One region of the Gordonia sp. ABKF26 genome, then DNA from elsewhere that is predicted to be linked to it. Evidence: predicted binding sites of a transcription regulator. Region 1 holds the regulator's gene; the other holds the start of a gene.
The links. Region 1 encodes LexA, which represses DNA repair genes until DNA is damaged. Its sites were predicted from a motif close to CGAACANNTGTTCG; they were not measured.
Positions count from the first base shown of each region.

Region 1 (4,564 bases):
AGTCCGCTCGCCACAGTCCTTTTCGGCCTTCCTCGAGCGGATCAGGCCGCGCGTCGCCGAGGCCGCCCCGGACTATTTCTCGCTCGCCGTCGCGGCGCTCGAACGGCTGGCGCCGGTCCGCGCGGCGATCGACCGGCACGCCGGATCGCTGGCTGCCGACGACGTCGCCGAGCAGATCGACCATCTCGTGTTCGACGGCTTCGTGGCAGCCACCGCACGGCGGCATCTGGAGAACCTGCCGCGGTACCTCGACGGTGCGCGGGCACGTCTCGAGGCGCTGCCCGCGTCCGCCGCGCGCGACAAGGCCGGCGTCGCGGTCGTCGATCGCGTCGTCGAGCGGTGGGCCCAACGGCTCGAACAGGTCCCTGAGCACCGACGGGCGATCGTCGACGACGAGGCGCAGTGGCTCGTCGAGGAACTACGGGTCGGGTTGTTCGCCGAGCGTCTCGGTACCGCGTTCCCCGTGTCGGAGAAGCGCGTCCTACGAGCTCTGGACCGACTCGGCTGAGACGGGATCGGTGGTGGCGGTCTCGACACGTCCGCCACCGGACGCCGACGACTTCAGATCGTCGATCTCGCGCTGGAAGTCGTCCACCGAGTCGAACGACCGGTACACCGACGCGAACCGCAGGTACGCCACCTCGTCGAGATCACGCAGCGGACCCAGGATCGCGAGACCGACTTCGTTGCTGGGGATCTCGGCCGATCCGCTCGCGCGCACCGTGTCCTCGACCTGCTGGGCGAGTTGCGCGAGTGCGTCCTCGGCGACGTGCCGGCCCTGACAGGCACGACGCACACCGCGCATGACCTTCTCGCGACTGAACGGCTCGGTGACCCCGTTGCGTTTGACCACGGCGAGCACGGCGCTCTCCACCGTGGAGAATCGGCGCCCGCACTCCACACACGAGCGACGCCGTCGGATGGCCTGCCCTTCATCTGCGACACGCGAGTCGATGACCTTGGTGTCGTCGTTCTTGCAGAAGGGGCAGCGCATCGTGTCCTCACGCAGGTCGCGGGACGCTGGAACGCACCGAAACCGTGCGCCCGGCCGCTTCTCGGCCGGCCCCTGTGACATCGAGGATACCGCCCGGCCTCAGCGGTACCGGGGGGTGAGCAGGGGCTGACCCACCTGCAGCGCACTCGACGGCAGATCGTTCATCGCGACGATCTCGTCGATCACGATGTCGCGGGGCATCTCGGGCGCCACCCGGCCGGCGATCGTGCTGAGGGAATCCCCGGCGCGCACGTGGACGACCTCTGCGCTCACCGCGGCGGGCGTCATCGAGTCCGAATAGTTCTGACCGACGACACCGAACACCCACACGACGAACGCGAGGCCGACGCCGGCGAGGACCGCGACGGCGGTGCGGCGACGGCGACGGAACACCGCTGCATCCGGACCGACCGGCCCGCGGCCCCGGGCACCCACCGGGGAGCCGCAGTGCGTGCCGCCGACGCGTGGCGTCAGTGGCGACCCGCCCACCGGACGGTTGCCTGCCGGCCGGTTGTCGACGGGCCGAGAACCGTCGGACAGCGGGGTCCGGGTCCGGATACGGTCGGCGCGGTCGGTGCGCGCCCGGATGGTGTCGGGACGCTCGGTACGGACGGGAGCGACGAGAGTGGCGGTGCGCATGGTGCCCTCCGGGTGTTCGGTGCGGGATCTTCGGGTGTTCGGGTGTCTGGCGTTCGGTGTTCGAACTTCGATCAGATGTTCGATGCACTGATGTTCGAATTTGTAGCACGGCGCACCGACAAAGTCTCGCGACACATCGAACAAATGTTTGAGGTGCAGGTCGCACTCCGCTAGGCTCGGACGCGGCTGAACATCCCCACGGGCCATCTACCAGCACGTTCCGAAAACGAGAGGAACCGAACATGAGTGACACCGGCGATAGGCGCGGCCGAGCGCGGGGAGCCGACGACGAGGCCCCTATCGACGTCGCCGCCGCCGAGGCCTCACTCACCCCGCGCCAGCTCGGGGTCCTGGAAGTCATCCGCCGCTCGGTACGCGAGCGCGGTTACCCGCCGAGCATCCGCGAGATCGGCGACGAGGTCGGCCTGGCCTCGACATCGTCGGTCGCCCACCAGCTACGGACCCTCGAGCGCAAGGGTCTGCTCAAGAGGGATGCGAACCGGCCGCGTGCGGTCAACATCGCGCCGAGCGAATCGCCGTCGCCGGAGACCCCGTCGGCCGGCCGGCTGCCCGAGCCGACCTTCGTGCCGGTCCTCGGCCGGATCGCGGCCGGTGGCCCGATCCTGGCCGAGGAGGCGGTCGAGGACGTGTTCCCGCTTCCTCGCGAGCTGGTCGGCGAGGGCTCGCTCTTCTTGCTGCGCGTCGTGGGCGAGTCGATGATCGACGCCGCCATCTGCGACGGCGACTGGGTCGTCGTGCGGCAGCAGAACGTCGCCGACAACGGCGACATCGTCGCAGCGATGATCGACGGCGAGGCCACCGTGAAGACCTTCAAGCGTCAGGGCGCCAATGTGTGGCTGATGCCGCACAACGAGCTGTTCGATCCCATCCCGGGCAACGACGCCGTGATCCTCGGCAAGGTCGTCACCGTGATGCGGCGAGTCTGACCTCTCCCCCGACCGAACGGTCGAGCACCGCCGCGGCAGCTTCTCGCGCCGCGGCGGGGTCGGACGTGGCCAGCGCGGCGTCGGCGGCGGCGCGGCAGTCCTGGGCGGTCACCTCGCCGAGCCGAGCCCCCACCGCGGCGGCCGCGGTCGGCGCGCTGGACAGCGAGGTCACCCCGAGACCGACGAGCACGCAGGCGAGATTCGGATCGGCAGCCGCCTCACCGCACACCCCGACCGGCTTGCCCTGGCGGACACCCGCTGCGGCGACACCCGCGATCAGGCTGAGCACCGCAGGCTGCCACGGATCGGTCAATCCGGCGAGATCGGCCGACATCCGATCGGCCGCCATCGTGTACTGCGTCAGATCGTTGGTGCCGATCGACACGAAGTCCACCTCGGCGAGCACGGCCTCGGCCAGGATGGCGGCCGCGGGCACCTCGATCATGACCCCGGCGACCAGGCCCCGGCCGCGGACCTCCGCGGCGAAGGCGCGCGCCTCGGACGGCGAGGCGATCATCGGCGCCATGACCCACGGCGCGACGTCGGAACCCGACGCGGCGTGCGCGATCGCGTCGAGCTGGTGGGCTCGGATCTCGGGATGCGCCAGGGCGATTCGATCCCCACGGACACCGAGCGCGGGATTGGATTCGTCTGGGTGGGTCACGAACCTCAAGGGCTTGTCCGAGCCGGCGTCGAGGGTACGGATCACCACCTTCTGGCCGTCGAAGGCATCGAGTACCTCGCGGTAGATCGCCGCCTGCTCGTCGACCGATGGTTCGTCGGCGCGTTCGAGGAAGGCGAGTTCGGTGCGGAAGAGTCCGACGCCCTCGACCGGGTGCCCGGCGGCGGCCCGCGCCGACGATCCGTCGGCGACATTGGCGAGCACCGAGACGGCGATGCCGTCGGCGGTCTGCCCCGGACCCGTCCACCCGGCGACGAGCTCGGCGTGCCGACGATCCTCCTCGACTCGCGCCCGCGCCGTCTCCGCGTCCGGCTCCACCTCGACCCGGCCGGTCGTCCCATCGACGAGAACCGTTGTGCCGGGTCCGATCTCGGCGAGATCGGCCACGGCCACCACACACGGGATCCCCAGTTGCCGGGCGATGATCGCGGTGTGGCTGGTCGGCCCACCCAGCCGGGTGACGAGCGCGATCGTGGTCGTCGGGTCGAGACCGGCGGTGTCGGCGGGTGCGAGGTCGTCGGCGAGCAGCACCGAGGGCACCTGCGGTGTCGGCACGCCCGGTTCGGGTAGACCGAGCAGTTCGGCGAGCACGCGGTCGCGCACATCGTTCAGATCGGTGACCCGCTCGGCCATCAACCCGCCGAGTTTGGTGAACACCGCCGCGAACTGATCGGTCGCGGCGACGGCAGCGGCCTCGGCCGTGGCGCCCTTGGTGATGAGCGCGCTCGCGGCCCCGATCCACCCCCGGTCCTCGGCGAGTCCCGCGGTCGCCGCGAGCACCTCCGCGGTCACCCCGGTGTTCTGGGAGGCGCGCGTACGCAGTCGCGAGGCGACGGCGCCGGCCGCCGTGGCGAAGCGTGTCACCTCGTCGGCACGACGCTCCTCGGGGATCTCCACGCCGACGCCGAGCTTCTCCGGCGAGTGATCGGGTCGCTCGCCCGGCCACAGCGCGGGACCGTGGGCCAGTCCGCCGACCACCGGGGTCCCTGTCAGGATCTGCGCCATCGTCTTGCCTCTCACTCGACTACCGATGTGACCACCGTTACAAAAAGTGCTTGACTTGTCAACACAAACAGGCGTAAACACAATTACTACAACATGCAATCCCACACGCCTCAACAAGCGGGGTGGTCGGAACCGGAGATCGGAGCGGTGTGTACGCCGAGGAGAGACAACAGGCGATCGTCGACGAGGTGCGCGTCGCCGGACGGGCGTCGGTGGCTGCGCTCGCCGAGAAGTTCGACGTCACGAGCGAGACCGTCCGTCGAGACCTCGCCGTCCTGGAGCGTGCCGGACATCTGC
Region 1 covers NZ_JBGCVZ010000003.1:3,566,482-3,571,045, forward strand. Annotated here, with positions in the region: gene hrpA (ATP-dependent RNA helicase HrpA) at 1-508, shown strand, start outside; gene nrdR (transcriptional regulator NrdR) at 482-994, opposite strand; gene AB4Z55_RS16465 (LysM peptidoglycan-binding domain-containing protein) at 1,094-1,633, opposite strand; gene lexA (transcriptional repressor LexA) at 1,876-2,580, shown strand; gene AB4Z55_RS16475 (phosphoenolpyruvate--protein phosphotransferase) at 2,558-4,267, opposite strand; gene AB4Z55_RS16480 (DeoR/GlpR family DNA-binding transcription regulator) at 4,417-4,564, shown strand, end outside.

Region 2 (4,564 bases), 460 kb from region 1:
CCGGCTCTGGGGCGAGGCGCGCGACGGCTACGACGAGGCGCTGGATGCCGCGATCGGACCGGTCTCCCGGTTCGCCGAGGGTGCGCTACAACTGGCTGTCGAGACCCCGATCGAGCGCGAGATCGGATGAGCCTCGAAGCCACCGACCGCCACCCGTCGACGCCGTTTGGTGAATTCTTGGTGAACACCTGACGCTGCACCGGCAAAGCCCCAGGACGAAACCGGCAATTCCGGCATTCGCTTTCTAGGTGAAACCGGCGGTCCGGCAGCATGATTGGGCAATGACCGGTGAGATGCTCCTCCTCGTGCTGTTGGTGATCACGGCACTCGGCTTCGACTTCACCAACGGATTCCACGACACCGGCAACGCGATGGCCACCTCGATCGCCACCGGAGCTCTCAAACCCAAGGTTGCCGTGGGGATATCCGCCGTCCTCAACCTCGTCGGCGCGTTCTTGTCCGTGGAGGTGGCCGCCACCATCACCAAGGACGTCCTCAACATCCAGCAGACGTCGGGCGACGTCGTCACCGGACTCACTCCGACCACCGCCCTGCTGATCATCTTCGCCGGACTCATCGGCGGCATTCTCTGGAATCTGTTCACCTGGCTGTTCGGCCTACCGTCCTCGTCGTCCCATGCACTGTTCGGCGGGCTCATCGGTTCCGGTATCGCGGCGATCGGCCTCTCCGGCATCAACTGGCACGGTGTGCTCTCGAAGATCATCGTCCCCGCGCTGTTCGCGCCCGTCATCGCGTGCATCGTGGCGGCCTGCGGCACGTGGCTCGTCTTCGCGATCACCCGTCGTATCGACGCGAACCGCAAAGAGGCCGGGTTCCGGTACGGCCAGATCGCGAGCGCGTCCCTGGTGTCGCTTGCTCACGGAACCGGTGACGCACAGAAGACGATGGGGGTCATCGCGATGGCACTCATCGTCACCGGCCACCTCGACGCCTCGACGGTGAGCCACGGCCTGCCCTTCTGGGTCGTCTTCTCCTGTGCCGCAGCCATTGCGATCGGGACCTACCTCGGCGGGTGGCGCATCATCCGGACGTTGGGCAAGGGTCTCGTCGAGATCAGCTCACCCCAGGGCATGGCGGCCGAGGCTTCGTCGGCCGCGATCATCCTCACCTCGAGTGCGGCCGGGATGGCCCTGTCGACCACGCAGGTGGCAACCGGTTCGATCCTGGGTTCGGGCGTAGGCAAGAAGGGTGCGCAGGTCCGATGGTCGGTCGCGGGACGTATGGCCGTCGCGTGGATGACAACGCTGCCGGCCGCGGGACTCGTCGGTGCCTTCTGCTACTTCATCGCCAATCTGTTGGGCGACGTCGCGGGCGGCATCGCCATCTTCGTCCTCCTGCTCGCCGCGTCCGGGTACCTGTACTGGCGCGCGCAGCAGAACAAGATCGACTCGCACAACGTCAACGCCGAATGGGACGACACCACCGACTCGATCATTCCGGCTGATCAGGCCAAGCCCACCACGATCGCCTGACGGTCACCGACGCATCCCGAAAGGACTCGAACACCGATGGACATCGTCGAATCGATCATCAAGGTCTTGCTGGTGGGCCTGGTTTTCGGCGCCGGACTCCCCGCGCTGTTCGCCGTGGGCCTGCGTTGTCATGCCCAAGGTGCGCCCGGCGTCGGCGCGGACGGCACCATCTCGAACGGCAGTGCCTCCCTGCGACTGCTCGGTTACGTGATCTTCGCGGTTGTCGCACTCGTCATCGTCACCGCGCTGCTGTGGATCACCCGCCAGACCATCTACTACTACTTCGACGTGAAGATCTTCCCGTTCGGTTACAAGTAGAGGCACCGTGGCGGACCGAGGCCAGTTTTTGAAGCGGATCGTGGATTGGCTGCGGGTCGGCTACCCCGACGGGGTGCCCCGCGAGGACTACGTCCCGTTGTTCGCGCTCCTGCGTCGTCAGCTGAGCGAGGAAGAGGCGGAGAGCGTATCCGCCGACCTCATCCGCGATCGAGGGGACGCACCGCCGCCGCCCGAACCGATCTCGAAGATCGACGCCGGGGTCAAGATCACCGCGATCACCCAAGACCTCCCCCACGAGGACGACATCGCCCGCGTCCGAAGGCATCTCGAGGCATCGGGCTGGCCGTTCGACGACGAACCGTTGCACTAGGAGTCGGATAGCACTCGCGACAAGGACCTGTCGGTGCGTCATGGTTACATACGTGCACAGACCGAGCCGAGATCCGCAGACCCCTTGACTCGAACATATATTCGAGTACAGTGGAGTCATGTCATCGGGGGCGGGGGCCGGATCCACAGCGGTGGACCCATCACAGCATTCCGTCGAACCGCGCCTTCGTCCCGACAATGAACTCTCCGCCGCCGAACTCGTCGAGGTCCTGAATCATTGCGCCGGCCTGGCGGCCGCGTCTGCGCATCGAATGATGACCGTTGCCAGTCTCATTCACGACGAACGCGAAATGGACTACACCCAGCGCCGCGCCGAGGTGCACACCGGCGAACTCGACTCCATCGAAGCCTTCGACGCCCTGTCGGCACGCGTCGCCGCCGGGGAGAACCCGTATGAGCAGTTCGGCCCGACCGGCCTCGAACAGGCCATCGCCGAAGTCGGCGCCACCCTCACGGTCACCCCGGCCGAAGCGAAAGAACTCATCTTCGCCGGTGACGCGCTGCGCTACCGGCTCGCGTTCACCGGACACGCACTCGCGTGCGGTCGAATCGACAGGCGCCGCTTCCTGATCGCCCTCAAGCGCACCGAACTGATCACCGACGACGAAGAAATGCAGACCGTCGACGCCCACCTTGCCGAGGCGATCTTCGCCCGAGCACCGATGTCCACGGCTCGGTTCACCGCCATGGTCGACGCGATCGTCGCGGCATGGGCACCCGAGGCGATCCGCCGCCGCCAGGAACGGGTGACCAAAGACCGCAAGGTGACCGTCACCCCCGATCGGTTCACGCCCGGACAGTCCCGGATCAACGGCACGTTGCCCGACGTCGATGCCGCCGAATTCGACGCCCGCCTCTCCTCGATGGCCGCAGCGGTACATCCCGGGGACCCGCGCAGCCTGCCCGAGCGACGTGCCGACGCGCTCAAAGCACTCGCCCGCAGCGAATCCGCAATCGCCTGTCTGTGCCACGACTGCGCCACTGCCGCAAACGAAGCCGGCACCACCACGGTGGTGCAGGACTTTGATGAGACCAGCGACGACCTCGACACCCCCGCCGACGTCCCGGCCATCGACGCGGTTGTCGCCGACCCGCAGGAGCCGACCGTTTCGCCGTCGCCGTCGCAGGCTCCGCGCGCAACGTTTCACATCGTGGTGAACCTGTCGACGCTGATCGGCCTCGACGACGACCCCGCCTTCCTCGACCGGCTCGGCATCGTCGACGCCGACACCGCCCGAACGCTGCTCGCCGAAGCCCGCCGCACCTACATCCAACCCACACCTGCCGAACCGGAAACCGCACCAGCACCGGTCGCACCCGAGGCCGACAGATCTTCGACGCGATACACCCCATCGAAGAAGCTGCAGGCGTTGGTGCGTGCGGGTGAACTGTGCTGCACCTTCCCGGGCTGCAACGCCCCGGTGTGGCAGATCGATCTCGATCACACCGATCCGTTCGACCACACCGACCCACGACGCGGCGGGCCGACCGATGCGCGGAATCTGAAACCGCTGTGCCGGTTTCATCACCGAATCAAGACCTTCACCAGCTGGCAGGACCACCAGGACGACTTCCTCACCGCGTGGTTCACCACACCCACCGGCCACATGTTCGTCGGCAACGCCTTCAGCGGACGCGACCTGTTCAACAAACTCACCCCGAGACGGCCACCCGACCACCCCGCCCGAGCACGGCTGAACGACCTGCGCAACAGCGACTTCCGGCGCCAGCAACGCGCCGAACAGCGCTGGAACGACGCCAACCCACCACCCTTCTAGACACCAGGCTCCCGAGCACCGCCGGTCAGAACAACTCCGCCACGGTGCTCGAAGTCATGCGCCCATCTCGATTCTCGCCACCCTCCCACCGATGGTCGCGACCGCGATGACAGCCAAGCCACGACCACCGGGTGCAACAGCACTATCCGGGACGGAGCTGATCAAACCGCCACGCGGCGAGACGCCGCACGGATATCGTCTCATGTGTCCATGTGGCGAGCTGAGGGATGGAGAGTTCGCGATGAGCATCCGAACCGAGCACTTCGACGCCGTCATCGTCGGTGCCCGGTGCGCCGGCGCGGCAACGGCAATCGCACTGGCCACCAGGGGATCACGTGTCCTGCTCATCGATTCGGCCCGCTTTCCGTCCGACACCCTCTCGACGCACCTGCTCTGGCCGTCGACCATGGCCGAGATCCACGCGCTCGGCGCCCTGCCCGCCGTCGAGGACGCGGGCGCACCGCGTCTCCCGATCGCCGAGGCCGTCCTCGACGAGATCGGCTGGCGCACCACTTATTCACCGGTCTCGGGCATCGACTACGCGATGTGCCTGCGTCGCGCGCACCTCGACGCCGCCCTCCAACGAACCGCGATCGCCGCCGGCGCCGACTTCCGACAACCATG
Region 2 covers NZ_JBGCVZ010000003.1:4,029,206-4,033,769, forward strand. Annotated here, with positions in the region: gene AB4Z55_RS18630 (hypothetical protein) at 1-130, shown strand, start outside; gene AB4Z55_RS18635 (inorganic phosphate transporter) at 282-1,493, shown strand; gene AB4Z55_RS18640 (hypothetical protein) at 1,530-1,811, shown strand; gene AB4Z55_RS18645 (DUF3349 domain-containing protein) at 1,819-2,142, shown strand; gene AB4Z55_RS18650 (DUF222 domain-containing protein) at 2,261-3,940, shown strand; gene AB4Z55_RS18655 (NAD(P)/FAD-dependent oxidoreductase) at 4,182-4,564, shown strand, end outside.
Region 2: AB4Z55_RS18650 (DUF222 domain-containing protein) is a predicted target of LexA. The motif match lies at 2,233-2,246, and genes of this name have one in related genera.